Linked DNA regions of Telluria mixta. Each later gene encodes a partner of the first gene's protein in a complex. Links are inferred from orthologs where the notes say so. Each region holds a gene or a part of one and is shown on either strand. Other genes may lie near its edges.

Region 1 (7,313 bases):
ATTTTGATGTCGAGCCAGCCGGCGTTGTTGGCGGTGGAGCGGATCGTCTCGTCCAGCGCCAGTTCGTCGGGCGCGCCCTGGCGCGCGAAGCGGCGCAGGCGGCGCAGCGCGACCTTGATGTTGCGGATGCCCAGTTCGCGCTCGCCGTCATAGTCGCGGTAGGTGCGCTGGTCCCAGACTTTCACGGCAGACCGGTTGCCGCCCTTGCCGCCGATGCGGATGCCTTCGGGATTCGTGCCGCCGTTGCCGAACGGGGACGTGCCGCCCGTGCCGATCCACTTGTTGCCGCCTTCGTGGCGCTCCTTCTGTTCCTTCAGCAGTTCCTGCAGGCGGTCCATCAGCTTGTCGTAGCCGAGCTTCTGCAGCTCTGCCTTCTGCTCCGGCGTCAGTTCGCGCTCCAGCCGCTTGATCAGCCAGTCGAGCGGAATGTCGGCCTTTGCGTCGAATACCGTCTCGATGCCTTTGAAGAAGGCGCCGAACGCGCGGTCGAACTTGTCGAAATGGGCTTCGTCCTTCACCAAGGTCAGGCGCGCGAGATAATAAAACTCGTCGAGCGACGGCGCGATCACCTGCTTCTGCAGCGCTTCCAGCAAGGTAAGGAATTCCTTGATCGAGACGGGGACCTTCGCGTCGCGCAAGGTGAAGAAGAAGTCGATCAGCATGCCGCGCCTCTTTTACTCTGCGTGGCGCGCGAGGCGATAGTGCAGGTGCGACTTGATCTCGTGCCACTCGCCGCGCACGATGCTGTACATGACCGTGTCGCGCACCGTCCCGTCGCGTCGCGGCGCATGGTGGCGCAGCACGCCGTCCTTCTTCGCACCCAGGCGCTCGATGGCGGCCTGCGACGCATAATTGAAATTATCGGTGCGCAGGCCGACGACGGCGCAGCCCAGCGTGTCGAACGCGTGCGACAGCAGCAGGAGCTTGCAGCTCGTGTTGACGTGGCTGCGCTGGCGGCTCTTCGCGTACCAGGTGTAGCCGATCTCCACGCGGTCGATCGCGGGCATGATGTCGTGGTAGCTGGTCGTGCCGATCACCGTGTCGCTGGACGCGTCGACGACGGCGAAGGCGACCCGGTTACCCATTTCCAGCGCCGTGCGGATATACGCTTCCGTATCCTGCGGCTCCGGCACGGACGTGATGCGCAGGTTCCACAGTTCGCCGTCCGCCGCCGCCGCGCGCAGGCCGTCCAGGTGGTGCAGCGCGAGCGGCTCCAGGCGCACGCCGTTGAATTCGAGGGTGACGGGATCGACGTGGATCATCGGTTGTGCCTCGCCATCGCCACCAGGCGCTCGAACAGGCTCACGTCCTGCTCGTTCTTCAGCAGGGCGCCCGCGAGCGGCGGCACGATCGTCTTGCCGTCCTGGCTGCGCAGGATCTCCGCCGGGATGTCCTCTGCCAGCAGGAGCTTCAGCCAGTCGAGGAATTCCGACGTCGACGGCTTTTTCTTCAGGCCCGGCACGTCGCGCAGTTCGTAAAAACTCTGCAGCGCGGCGGACAGCAGGTCGGCCTTCAGGGTCGGGTAGTGGACCTTGACGATTTCCGCCATCGTGTCACGGTCGGGGAATTTAATGTAGTGGAAGAAGCAGCGGCGCAGGAAGGCGTCCGGCAGATCCTTCTCGTTGTTCGACGTGATGATCACGAGGGGGCGGTGCTTCGCCACGACCATCTCGCGCGTCTCGTACACGTAGAACTCCATGCGGTCCAGTTCCCGCAGCAGGTCGTTCGGGAATTCGATGTCGGCCTTGTCGATCTCGTCGATCAGCAGCACGACCGGCTCCGGCGCCGTGAATGCCTGCCACAGCACGCCCTTGACGATGTAGTTATGAATGTCGCGCACGCGCTCGTCGCCCAGCTGCGAATCGCGCAGGCGCGAGACGGCGTCGTATTCGTACAGGCCCTGCTGGGCCTTCGTCGTGGACTTGATGTGCCACTGCAGCAGCGGCATGTCCAGCGCGGCCGCGACCTCTTCGGCCAGCATGGTCTTGCCGGTGCCGGGTTCGCCCTTGATCAGCAGGGGCCGGGCAAGGGTGAGGGCGGCGTTGACCGCCAGTTTCAGGTCGGCGGTGGCGACGTAGTTGTCGCTGCCTTCGAAGCGTCGGGGTGCGTGCATGGGCCTGACTCGGTGCTAGGGAGATGCCGACGAGTATATGCCAGAACCGCGACGCGGGCAGGGCGTCCATGCTGCGCTGCCCAATGGACTCGACTATATTCTTCGGATAGAATCGATTGGATCGTGGCAAAAATGCCATTGCAGTTGCAGTACCGGGGGTCTAGAAAACCTGCTGCCGCCGCACGGGTCGCAAGGCGCCCTATCGATTCAACCCAACGATAGGTCATCCATGAAAATTTCAACAGCATTACTCGTGCTGGCAGCCGGCGCCTCGATGGCCGGCACGGCCGGCGCAGCCGACATCGTCGGCAATCCGAAGGCAGCACCCAACAAGATCGAACAGTGTATCGGCTGCCACGGCATCCCCGAATACAAGGGCACGTTCCCTGAAGTCTATCGCGTACCGAAGATCGGCGGCCAGTCGGCGAAGTACATCGAAGCAGCGCTGCAGGCATACAAGAAAGGCGACCGCAACCACCCGTCCATGCGTGGTATCGCGGCCAGCCTGTCCGACCAGGACATCGCCGACATCGCCGCCTATTATTCGCAACAGACCCCGTCCAAGTAAGGAGCGCGCCATGAATAAACTGATCGTCGCGCTGACCCTGGGCGCCGCCTCGCTGGCCCTGTCCGGCCAGGCACTGGCTTCGGGCAATGCCGCCAACGGCGCCGAACTGGCGAAAAAATACAACTGCGCGTCCTGCCACGGCGCCGACTACAAGACCCCGATCGATCCCAGCTATCCGAAGCTGGCCGGCCAGCATGCCGACTACCTCGTGCACGCGCTGACGGCGTACAAGCGCGGCAACAAAGCCGCCAACGGCCGCAACAACCCGATCATGGCCGGCATGGCCCAGCCGTTGTCGGATCGCGACATGGCCGACATCGCCGCCTACCTGCAAAGCCTGCCTGCAGCGCTCGTCACGAAGCGCTGATCAGGCTTCGTCCAATAAAAATCCCTCGCACCGGCATGGCCGGGTCGAGGGATTTTTTTACGGGAGTGTCTGCTCAGCGCACGCGCTTGCGCACGCACTCCACGTACGCGTCGGTATCCGGCTGCGTGCCGTGGCGCTGCGCCGACCAGATCATCTCGCCCAGGCATTCCATGATGCCGTGGTGCGCCTCGTGCTCGCCCACGCGCGCGGCCAGCGCCTCGTAGGCGGCGCGGATGCCGCGCGGCTGGTCGATCGACACCTGTTCCGTGATCGACAGGTGCATCGACAGGTGCAGGAACGGATTCGGTTTGCCGCCTTCGACGGAATAGTCGCGCGCCACCGCCGCATCCGCGTCCGTCAGCTCGTCGTGGTATTCGGGATGCTGCTCGATCCAGTCGGCGGCGATGGCGTCCATCGGGGTCAGGATCTCGCCCGCGCGGCGCTTGCGCAAGGCCTCGCAGAAAAAGCGGCGGACGTCGTTGGAGGAGGGGGTGAACATGGAGAAAACCGTCGGAAAACCAGGAGGAAGGGCGTCATTGTAGCGCGATGGCGCCGGCCTCGCTGCGCGGTCAGAGATCCGGCAGGTCCAGCTCGAGCGTGCCGTGCCAGGGCACTTGCTGCCAGCGCGCGTCGAGCGCCAGCACCGCGTCGAACAGCCGCCTGCCGATATCCGCGGGGAGTGTCGGCACGCTGCGGCCGCGTCCCGTGCACGCCGTGCGCACGCCTTCGTCGAACATCGCCGCGTCGAACGTGCCGCTCCACAGCTGCGCCTGCAGGCTCTCGACGACGGCTTCCGCATGGATGGCCTGGTCGGCAAGCGCCGCGTTGCCCGGATCGTGCGCCTGTTCCATCGCGGGGCCGATGTCGGCACCCGCTGCGATCATGCCGTAGAAGGCGTGGCACCAGCCGAGCGTGGACTCGACGACGTAGTGCACGAGGTCGTGCGGCAGGATGCCCTGGCGCGGCATCGCGCAGCCGGTCGTGCTGCCGTCGCGGCGCACGCAGAGAAGGTCGTCGTATTTATCGGTGCGGCCGCGGCGGGTGGCGATCAGTTTCATAAGAGAGAAACTTTAACAAAATTGAAACATTAAACGTAAAAAAGGCAAAGACAACCGCTCGCACGGCTGCTTTGCCTTTGTTGCGTTGCTTCTGCGCTACTCGCGCCGGTCACTCCTTGCGCGTCACACCCTGTTGCGCCAACACCATCTTGGAGCTGCCGGCCGCGTCGGCGATGGCCTTGCTGGCCACCGCCACCGCCTTGCTGCTGGCGTTGGCGTTGGCGTTCGCGGCATTCGCCGCCGGCTTGCTGCCACCGTTGCCATTGCCGCCCTGGCTGCGCCGCTCGTGCGGCTGGCGCAGGTAGCGCGAGCTGTGGCGGCGTTCGCCGTTCGCGGGCCACGTGATGAAACGCGACAGTTCCTGCAGGGCGCGCTGGTACACGTCGCGCTTGAATTCGATGACCACGTCCAGCGGGACCCAGTAATCGTGCCAGCGCCAGGCGTCGAACTCGGGATGGTCGGTCAGGCGCAGGTTGACGTCGTTGTCGCGTGCCACCATACGCAGCAGGAACCAGATCTGCTTCTGGCCGCGGTAGTGACCGCGCACTTCGCGCTTGATGAAGTGGTCGGGCACTTCATAGCGCAGCCAGTCGCGGGTCCGGCCCACGATCTTGACGTGCTCCTGGCGCAGGCCGATTTCTTCCTCGAGCTCGCGGTACATCGCCTGTTCCGGCGTCTCGCCGTATTTGATACCCCCTTGCGGAAATTGCCAAGAATGCTCACGCACCCGCTTGCCCCACCACACCTCGTTGTTGGCGTTCAGCAGGATGATGCCGACGTTGGGGCGAAACCCTTCACGATCGAGCATAATTCACCTCGAAACTTTCTGCCGGCTGATCCCTCTTACTTACGTTTTTACCTAGCAATCCAGATACGTCTGTCGCGCAACCTGCACAGGAACAACAGCATGCACCACGTGTTTAGGACCCATTTGTATAAAGATTGGATGCATCAGCCAGCTAATCCTTTAAAATTAGGTCGATTATAACCCTCTCTTTTTAAAAAGAATTCACCGATATGCGCGCCTCACGATTTTTTATTTCAACGCTCAAAGAAGCGCCCTCCGACGCCGAGATCGTCAGCCATAAACTGATGATGCGCGCCGGGATGATCAAGCGACTCGGCTCCGGCATCTACACGTACATGCCGCTGGGCCTGCGTGTGATTCGCAAGGTCGAGGGCATCATCCGCGAAGAGATGAACAAGGCAGGCGCGATCGAACTCCTGATGCCGCTGGTGCAACCGGCCGAGCTGTGGCAGGAGACGGGCCGCTGGGACAAGATGGGGCCGGAACTGCTGCGCCTCAAGGATCGCCACGGCCGCGACTTCGCGCTGCAGCCGACCTCGGAAGAAGTCGTGACCGACGTCGTGCGCACCGAAGTCAAGTCGTACCGCCAGCTGCCGTTGAATTTTTATCACATCCAGACCAAGTTCCGCGACGAGCGCCGTCCCCGTTTCGGCCTGATGCGCGGCCGCGAATTCACGATGAAGGACGCGTACTCGTTCGACCGTGACGTCGAAGGCATGCAGAAGTCCTACCAGACGATGTTCGACGCCTACGTCAGCATCTTCAACCGCTTCGGCCTGAAGTTCCGCGCGGTGGCGGCCGACAACGGCGCCATCGGCGGCACGGGCTCGCACGAATTCCACGTGATCGCCAGCACCGGCGAGGACGCGCTGGTCTACTGCCCGAACTCCGATTTCGCCGCCAACATGGAAGCGGCCGAGGCGCTGCCGCTGATCGCCCAGCGCGGCGCCGCGACGCAGCCGCTGACGAAAGTCTCCACGCCGAAGACGACCAAGTGCGAAGACGTCGCCAAGCTGCTGGGCATCGGCCTAGACCAGACCGTCAAGTCGATCGCGCTGACGGTCGAGAACGACGTCGACGGCAGGCAGGTCAAGGAAAACTGGCTGCTGCTGCTGCGCGGCGACCATGAACTGAACGAAGTCAAGGTCACGAAAGTGCCGGGCCTGAAGGACTTCCGCTTCGCCAGCGAAGCCGAGATCCTGGAAGCCTACGGCACCGTGCCGGGCTACCTGGGTCCGATCGGCACGAAGCAGCCGGTGAAAGTCGTGGCCGACCGCACCGTCGCCAACATGGCCGATTTCGTGTGCGGCGCCAACGAGGCCGAGTACCACCTGACCGGCGCCAACTGGGGCCGCGACGTGGCCGAACCTCTCGTCGCCGACCTGCGCAACGTCGTCGAAGGCGATGCTTCGCCGGACGGCAAGGGCCAGCTCGCGATCGAGCGCGGCATCGAAGTGGGCCACGTGTTCCAGCTGGGTACCGCGTACTCCGCCGCGATGAACTGCGTCTACCTGGACGAGAAGGGCCAGCCGGCGCCGATGCAGATGGGCTGCTACGGCATCGGCGTGACCCGCATCCTGGGCGCCGCCATCGAACAGAACTTCGACGACAAGGGCATCATCTGGCCGGACGCCATCGCGCCGTTCGAGCTGGTGCTGTGCCCGATGGGCTATGACCGCAGCGATCTGGTGAAGACCGAAACCGATCGCCTGTATGCCGAGCTGCAGGCAGCCGGCGTGGACGTCATCGTCGATGACCGCGGCCTGCGTCCGGGCGCCATGTTCGCCGACTGGGAACTGGTCGGCGTGCCGCACCGCGTCGTGATCGGCGAGCGTGGCCTCAAGGAAGGCAACCTGGAATACCAGGGTCGCCGCGATGCCGAAGCGACCGCCGTTCCCGCCGCGGACATGGTCGGCTTCATCAAGGGCAAGCTGGGCAAGTGATGGCACGACGGTTGATTGGCCGGGCAGCAGCCCGGCTCGGCCCGGTCTTGCTCGCCGCTGCACTGATGAGCAGCGGCGCGGCGCAGGCCGGCAACCAGAAAGAAGAAGCGCTTGCCGATTCGGTCCGGCTCGCGCTCGAAAACGCCATCCGCGATGGCCGGCCGCCCAAGCCGGCCTTCCGCGACGAGGTCGCGCGCGTCCGTTACCAGCAATGGTTCGACGCGATGTCGGCGCGGCTCAAGCGCCGCCTGCCGGACGACCAGACGCGCACGGAATTCCTCGAGATCGCGTGGTACGAAGCGACGCGCGCGGGCCTCGATCCGGGGCTCGTGCTGGGCCTGATCCAGGTCGAGTCGGCGTACCGCAAGTACGCCGTGTCGATGGTCGGCGCGCGCGGCTACATGCAGGTGATGCCGTTCTGGACGAAGGTGATCGGCGATTCGAACCGCCGCGCGC
Region 2 (7,359 bases), 1.1 Mb from region 1 along the record:
GCACGACGGTGTTCACGGACACCGGACGGCCGTTGACGTAGCGCAGCGTGACCTGGGACTTGGCGTCCGGACGCAGCCACGGCAGGCGGCCGTCCTTGCGCAGCTGCGACTGGCGCTCGACGAGGCGGTGCGCATAATAAATAGCGGCCGGCATCAGTTCCGGCGTCTCATCGCACGCGTAACCGAACATCAGGCCCTGGTCGCCGGCGCCCTGGTCGAGGTCGAGGCCAGCACCTTCGTCCACGCCCTGGGCGATGTCCGGCGACTGCTTGTCATAGGCGACGAGCACGGCGCAACCTTTATAGTCGATGCCGTAGTCGGTGTTGTCGTAACCGATGCGCTTGATGGTATTGCGTGCAACTTGAATATAATCGACGTTTGCGTGCGTCGTGATCTCTCCGGCCAGGACGACCAGACCCGTGTTGCACAGGGTCTCGGCAGCCACGCGCGCGCGCGGATCCTGTTCGAGGATGGCGTCGAGGATGGCGTCGGAAATCTGGTCGGCGACCTTGTCCGGATGGCCTTCCGAGACGGACTCGGAAGTGAAGAGGTAGTCGTTGGAAGACATTAAGGCTCCTGATACTGTTATGAAAATTGCCGCAGCACCAAGGCCTGCGACGCTTTAGCGAGATTTATATTCCGCTTCGCAAGTTGTCATTAACTCCGCGGATGCTACAAAGTGGTATTTTACGCTCCTCCAAAAATTCTGGCACAGCAACTCGTCGGTTCTCTACCCTAAATCAATAAATGCTTGTCCTTTTGTTTCGGATCCTGTCGTTTTTGCCGTTGCGCGTCCTGCATGCGCTCGGCGCCGCGCTCGGCTGGATCGTCTATCTGCTCTCGCCGTCGCACCGCCGGCGCCTGCGCGAGAACCTCGAACAGGCCGGCTACGGCGGCCATCTGCGCGCCGCGATCGCCGAGTCCGGCAAGGCCATCGCCGAGCTGCCGTTCGTCTGGTGCGCGCCGCAGGAGCGCGTCACCCGGCACGTCACCATGGAAAACTGGGAACTGGTCCAGCGCCAGCTCGACGCCGGCCGCGGCATCGTCTTCCTCACGCCGCACCTGGGCTGCTTCGAACTGACCGCCCAGCAAGTCTCGCTGCGCGTCGAACTGACGGTCATGTACCGCCCGCCGCGCCAGAGCGCCCTGAAACCGCTCGTCGAGGGTGCCCGCGAGCGCCAGCACATGCACCTGGCGCCCGCCAACCTGGCCGGAGTGCGCATGCTCGTCAAGGCGCTGCGGGGCGGCCAGCCGGTCGGCGTGCTGCCGGACCAGGTTCCGCAGGAAGGAGAAGGCGTGTGGGCGCCATTCTTCGGCCGCGACGCCTATACGATGACCCTGCCCGCCAAGCTGGCCCAGCTGGGCAAGGCCGATATCCTGACCGTGTACGCGGAACGCCTGCCGCGCGGCCGCGGCTTCGCCATCCGCTTCGTCCCGTTCGAAGGGTCGCTGGACGGCGATGCGGCCCAGCAGGCCGCCGCCATCAACCGCCAGATGGAGAAGCTCATCGCCTTCTGCCCCGCCCAGTATTTCTGGAGTTATAACCGCTACAAGAAGCCGCAAGGCGTCGAAGCACCGCACCCCGAGACCGTCGCATGAGGTTCCTGATTTTCCTGTTGTGGCTGCTGCACTTCCTGCCGCTGCCTGTCCTTGGTCGCATCGGCAACGCCGTCGGCTGGCTGATGTATTACGCGATTCCCAAGCGCCGCAAGATCGCGCTGGTCAACCTGCGCCTGTGCATGCCCGAACTGGGCGAAGCGGAGCGGGTCGATATCGCCAAGCGCCATTTCATGGCCTATTCGCGCAGCATCCTGGAGCGCTCGCTGATCTGGTGGGCGCCGTTCGAGCGCATCCAGGGCCTGATCGAGATCGTCCCCAAGGTGCCGAAGGAACAGATGGAAAGCGGCCCGACCATCGTGTTCTGTCCGCACTTCGTGTGCCTGGACGTGGCCGGCGTGGCGTCGCGCGTCGTGCCGCTGTCGACGATGTATTCGCCGCAAAAGAACAAGGCATTCGACGATTTGTTGCGTTATGGCCGCGAACGCTATGGCCCGGTGCGTCTGTTCACGCGCACCGACGGCATCAAGCCGATCATCCGCGCACTGCGCGAAGGCCTCCCCTACTTCATGCTGCCGGACATGGACTTCGGCGAAAAGGATGCGACCTTCGTCCCGTTCTTCGGCATCCCGGCCGCCACGTTGACGGCGATGGGCCGGCTGGCGGGCGCGACCGGCGCAAAAGTCATCCCGGTCGTCGCCACTTTCCTGCCCAACTACAAGGGATACCGGGTAGAGTTCTATCCTGCATGGGAAGATTTTCCGGGCGACGATATCATCGCCGCCACCCGTCGCATGAACGCCTTCATCGAGGACCGCGTGCACGAACATCCGGCCGAGTACTTCTGGACGCATAAGCGCTTCAAGACCCGGCCGCCCGGCGAGCCCTCGTTCTACGATTAATGACAGATACCATGAAACTCAAGTTCACCAAGATGCATGGCGCCGGCAACGATTTTATCGTCATCGACGCGATCAACCAGGACATCGACCTCGGCCCGGAACAATGGCGCCGCCTCGCCGACCGCCGCTTCGGCATCGGTGCCGACCAGATCCTGATCGTCGAGCGCCCGGCCACGGAAGGCAGCGATTTCCGCTACCGCATCTATAACAATGACGGCGGCGAAGTCGAACAATGCGGCAACGGCTCGCGCGCGTTCGTCCGCTTCGTCAGCGACAAGGGCCTGACCGACAAGCGCAGCATCCGCGTCGAAACGATGAGCGGCATCATCACGCCGCGCCTGGAAGACGACGGCAGCATCACGGTGGACATGGGCGCCCCGATCCTGGAACCGGCCCGCGTCCCGTTCGATGCGGCCGGCCTGGAAGGCGTTGCCGAAGGCCGCGACACGCTGTGGCCGATCACCGTCTCGAACAAGGGCCAGGAACAGACCGTGCTCGTGTCGACGGTCTCGATGGGCAACCCGCACGCGGTGCAGGTCGTCGCCGACGTCGACACGGCCCCCGTCCTCGAAACGGGCCCGCAGATCGAGCATCATCCGCGGTTCCCGCGCCGCGTGAACGCCGGCTTCCTGCAGATCGTGGACCGCGGCCATGTGAAGCTGCGCGTCTACGAACGCGGTGCCGGCGAGACGCTGGCCTGCGGCACCGGCGCCTGCGCCGCCGTCGTGGCCGGCATCCGGCGTGGCCTGCTGGACTCGCCCGTGCAAGTCCAGGCCCGCGGCGGCAAGCTGACCATCAACTGGGCCGGCGAAGGCCAGCCTGTTTATATGAGCGGTCCGGCCGAGACCGTGTTCGAAGGCGAAATCGACATTTGAAAATCGGGATCTGATTCAGGCGGCGAGCGAGTAGTCACCATCCGGCGCGCCGTCCGGCGCCGGGGACTCTTCCGGTTCGTCCGTCGCGGACTCCGCACTCGCCATCTCCGGCAGCAAGCTGCGCAGCCGGTACAGGCGCTGGCGGTAATTCCCTTCCGGTCCACCCAGACCGCAATCGACGTTCTCGAAGACGAGCGCCACGCGGTCGAGCAACTGGCGCTCCTGCGCCGTTTCCACCGAGATCAGCCGGCGCCGGCTGCGTCCGTAGCTGGCGCGAATGTCGATCACGAGGCAGTGGCCGCGGTCGGCGCCGCGGATGTCCAGCAACAGCGCCTCGGCCCGGCTCAGGCCAAAGGCCACCGCCAGTTCCAGGCGCGCGGCCAGCAGCGGATGGGCCGCCAGGTCGCGTCCGGCCAGCGCGCCCAGGTCTTTCCAGGCGCCGGGCAGGCGCGGCGCCAGCTTGCGCAGCGCGGCCGCGGCCTTGGGACAAGCCTGCGCCGCCGCCTTCTGCAACCAGAACAGCGCGCGCACGTCGTTGTTCTCGTTCTCGCGGCGCGCACGCCACGCCGCATTCCCGCATTCCAGCTGGGCGTCGCGATAGCCCATCTCCGCCGCGCGCTCCAGGTATTTCTGCGCTTCCAGCACATTGCGCTGGGAGAATTCCGGCTTGATATAGATGCGCGACAGGGCGTACCAGGCTTCGGCCAGGCCCTGCTCGCCGGCCTGCGTCAGCCAGCGCACGGCCTTCTTGAAGTTGGCCGCGCCATGGCTGCCGGGCAGGCGTTTGCCGTCCACCCGCATGCGGGCGCACCACAGGCCGAGCGCGAACTGGGCATGGCGGTCCTGTTCGGTCGCGGCGATTTCCCAGAACCGCAGCAATTCGTCCTGGCCGACGTCGTGCGGCGCCTCGTTCGCCGCGACGAGCCGGGCGCAGCGCGACAGCAGCAACACTTCGTCCGGCGCCAGGCGGGCGGCCGTGTGGTCCTGCGCGGCATCGGAACCGGCCAGGACGCGCGCCAGCGGGAGCGCCCGCTCCAGCCAGGCGGACCAGCGGCCCGCGTTCCAGTCCTGTTCCAGCAGGGCGAACTGCGCCGCGCCGACGCCGCTGTCCGCCGCCTGGCGCAGCCAGCGCTGGCCCGCCGGGCTGGCCACGGGCGCGCGGGCGGCCGGCTCGTCCGTCTCGGGCGGGGCGGCGCCATGTTCGCGCGCGAGCAGCCACTGCGCCTCCGGGAAGCCGGCACGGGCCGCATCTTCCAGCGCGCGCAGCGCCTTGGCGCGCTGGGCCGGCGTGCACTGGCCATCGTTCAGCGCGCCCAGCACCAATTGGGCGTAGACGAGCCCGGCGCGCACGAGGCCGCCGTCGTACGCCCGTTCGTACCAGCCGGTGACCGGCTGCAGGCTGTCACGCGCGAGATCGATCGGAATATGGTTCCCGATCAATTGCCATGCTTCATCGCAACCCTGCTGTGCGGCGCGGTCGAGCCAGTGGAGGGCCGTGGGCAGGCTCTTCGGCAGTCCGGCACTGCCGAACAGATAGAGCCGGCCCAGGGCCAGTTGCGATTCGGCGCGCCCGGCACGTGCGCCGCGGATGACCGCCAGTTCTTCACGATTTGCCATCGTCTTATCTGGATGTTAGAGACGCCTAGAAATGTACGCAGTTCCATTTCGCATGCACAATGCGCGAAGATACGCGCGAGATCGCCTGCGTTGCGCTACTGATGAGCTCATGTGGCGCGCACTGCGGTAACAATGGACGTCGGATGGGCCAGAGTCTAAAGCCGCGGCGATGCGATTCGGCTACGATTCCAAAGGCCTTTGAGCCCGCACAAACCCTGCCGTGGTACGGGGACAGAATGATGATGTTTAGAAACTTAAACGAGCCTTAAGGTGCGCCCGGTTTGCCGGCGCGGCCGTTTCGAAAATACAACAGCACGATTGGATTTATTGGCTTTCGACCAAGTGCAACAGTCATAATTGACAAATCAGACAATCTTGACGCATTAAGCATTTAAGGTTCACACATCCGAGTGTTCAGCAACTAATAAAAATCTCAATGCTCTCTGGATTCCTTCGATTCACTTTTTAGGATAAAAATTAAGATGAAAAAAACCCTCGTGGCAGCCGCTCTGCTGGGCGCATTCGCCGGTGTGGCACAAGCTCAAACCGCCGTTCAAATCTACGGTAACGTCGACGTCGGCATGGTCAAGCGTACCGACAACACCCTGGCTATCGGCAAGCGCGCCGCCAACACCCTGGGCTTCAAAGGCACCGAAGACCTGGGCAACGGCCTGAAAGCACTGTTCCAGATCGAAATGCGTTACGAGCCGGACACTGGCACCACCGAGAACAACGGCCGTCCGCTGTTCCAGGGCCAGAGCCGCGTCGGCCTGCAGGGCGACTTCGGTATGATCCGTCTGGGCCGTGGCCTGACCCCGTTCCAGGAAATCGTCGGTTCGTTCGAACCGTGGCACGGCCTGCCGTCGCCGGCCGGTTTCTACACCGACATCTCGGTCGCCGGCTTCAACTCGGCTCCGCTGGACGTCGGCGGCAGCGGCCCGAACAACAACCGTATCTCGAACGCGATCTTCTATAACTCGCCGGTCGCCAATGGCTTCCAGGTGAACGCTTCGTGGGCCTCGAAAGAAGCCAACGGCGGCGGCGTGGCCGGTGTCGGCGCAGGCGCTACCACCTACGCTACGGGCGCACAGGCTTCGGCCAACCCGTTCTCGATCGCTGGTACCTACAACAACGGTCCGGCCGCCGCGATGCTGGCTTACGAGCGCAACGCCGTCGAATCGAAAGTCTGGTCGGTCGCAGGTTCGTTCTCGGTGACCCCGGAACTGAAACTGATGGGTACCTACTCGCACCAGAACATGGAGCACATCAATACCCAGCGTCCGACCATCAAAGGCGCGGAAATCGGTGCAACCTACGCTGTCGGCCCGGGCAAAGTGCTGGCTGGCTTTGGTCTGAAGAAGCAGGAAGAAAACGTCCGCCTGCACGACCTGATCACCCGCCAGTATTCGCTGGGCTACGAGTACAGCCTGTCGAAGCGTACCTACCTGTACGTTGACGCATCACGCAAGACCCATATCCGCAATCAGACGACCGGCGCACCTGCTGCTACCCCGACCGTCAACCACTACGACGTGGGCCTGAACCACTCGTTCTAAGCTGAGCTGCGGGGGAAACCCCGCTGCATCGCTTCCGCAAGGGCGGACCTGGCAACCGGGTCCGCCCTTGGCTTTTTCCGGGTGTCGATGATGCAACGGCGGCACAGTGCAGACAGGAAATCTGCGCCGGCGCATTGCTGTCGGTTAAAATGAACGGTCTACCCATCTCGCAAGCCGCACATGACCGCCGCAACACTGGATTCCGCCGCCATCGCCCAATACCTGCTCGACCATCCGCAATTCTTCGTGGAGCACGCCACCCTGCTGGGCGAAGTAAAACTGTCGAGCCCACTCACGGGCCGCGCGGTCTCGCTGCAGGAACGCCAGATGGAAGTCATGCGCGACAAGTACCGCGCCCTGGAACTGCGCATGTCCGAGCTGGTGCGCCACGCCGAGGAAAACGCGGCCATCGCCAACCGTTTTCATGGCTGGACCCAGCAATTGCTGCGGACCCGCGTGCCGGGCGAGATCCCGGCCGCCGTCGCCGAGGGCCTCGTCAAGCATTTCATCGTGCCGCAAGCCACGCTGCGCCTGTGGAAGCTGGCGCCCGAGCACGCCGACACGTGGTACACGAACGGCGTCTCGGAAGACGTGCGCCTGTTCGCCAGCAGCCTGCGCGCGCCGTACTGCGGCCCGAACAAGGATTTTGAAGCAGCAAGCTGGCTGGCCGAGGCGGACACGGTGCGCTCGACCGTCCTGCTGCCGCTGCGCGCGAACGGCAGCGCCTTCGGCCTGCTCGTGCTCGGTTCGCCCGATCCGGAACGCTTCAGCGCCGCGATGGCGACGGATTTCCTCGTCCACATCGGCGAGACGGCCAGCACCGCACTCGCTCCGCTGCTCGGCTGACATGGA

Evidence for each region. Proteins that work in one complex are often made in the same cells at the same time.
Region 2: the proteins of P0M04_RS12670 (region 1) and dapF are in contact, whole or in part, in a solved structure (PDB 5YGU), measured with the Escherichia coli proteins. The link is inferred for Telluria mixta from one-to-one orthologs.

What each region holds. Positions count from the first base shown.
Region 1 is NZ_CP119520.1:2,820,795-2,828,107, forward strand. Bases 3,066-5,910 are described here. They hold P0M04_RS12670 (RNA pyrophosphohydrolase), read right to left. Parts: upstream 4,915-5,910; coding sequence 4,216-4,914; downstream 3,066-4,215. Other genes in these bases: P0M04_RS12660 (DUF1841 family protein), read right to left, coding at 3,122-3,547; P0M04_RS12665 (hypothetical protein), read right to left, coding at 3,618-4,106; P0M04_RS12675 (proline--tRNA ligase), read left to right, coding at 5,124-5,910. In the rest of the region: P0M04_RS12635 (vWA domain-containing protein), read right to left, coding at 1-662; P0M04_RS12640 (GNAT family N-acetyltransferase), read right to left, coding at 675-1,262; P0M04_RS12645 (AAA family ATPase), read right to left, coding at 1,259-2,113; P0M04_RS12650 (c-type cytochrome), read left to right, coding at 2,343-2,681; P0M04_RS12655 (c-type cytochrome), read left to right, coding at 2,692-3,048; more of P0M04_RS12675, read left to right, coding at 5,911-6,857; P0M04_RS12680 (lytic transglycosylase domain-containing protein), read left to right, coding at 6,857-7,313. UniProt on the Escherichia coli protein: Master regulator of 5'-end-dependent mRNA decay.
Region 2 is NZ_CP119520.1:1,769,535-1,776,893, forward strand. What follows is about bases 1,512-4,402. They hold dapF (diaminopimelate epimerase), read left to right. Parts: upstream 1,512-2,470; coding sequence 2,471-3,334; downstream 3,335-4,402. Other genes in these bases: P0M04_RS07785 (lysophospholipid acyltransferase family protein), read left to right, coding at 1,512-1,599; P0M04_RS07790 (lysophospholipid acyltransferase family protein), read left to right, coding at 1,596-2,459; P0M04_RS07800 (tetratricopeptide repeat protein), read right to left, coding at 3,350-4,402. Outside these bases: metK (methionine adenosyltransferase), read right to left, coding at 1-568; more of P0M04_RS07785, read left to right, coding at 748-1,511; more of P0M04_RS07800, read right to left, coding at 4,403-4,951; P0M04_RS07805 (porin), read left to right, coding at 5,434-6,507; P0M04_RS07810 (DUF484 family protein), read left to right, coding at 6,688-7,353; tyrosine recombinase XerC, read left to right, coding at 7,355-7,359. UniProt on the Escherichia coli protein: Involved in the succinylase branch of the L-lysine biosynthesis and in the biosynthesis of the pentapeptide incorporated in the peptidoglycan moiety. Catalyzes the stereoinversion of LL-2,6-diaminopimelate (L,L-DAP) to meso-diaminopimelate (meso-DAP).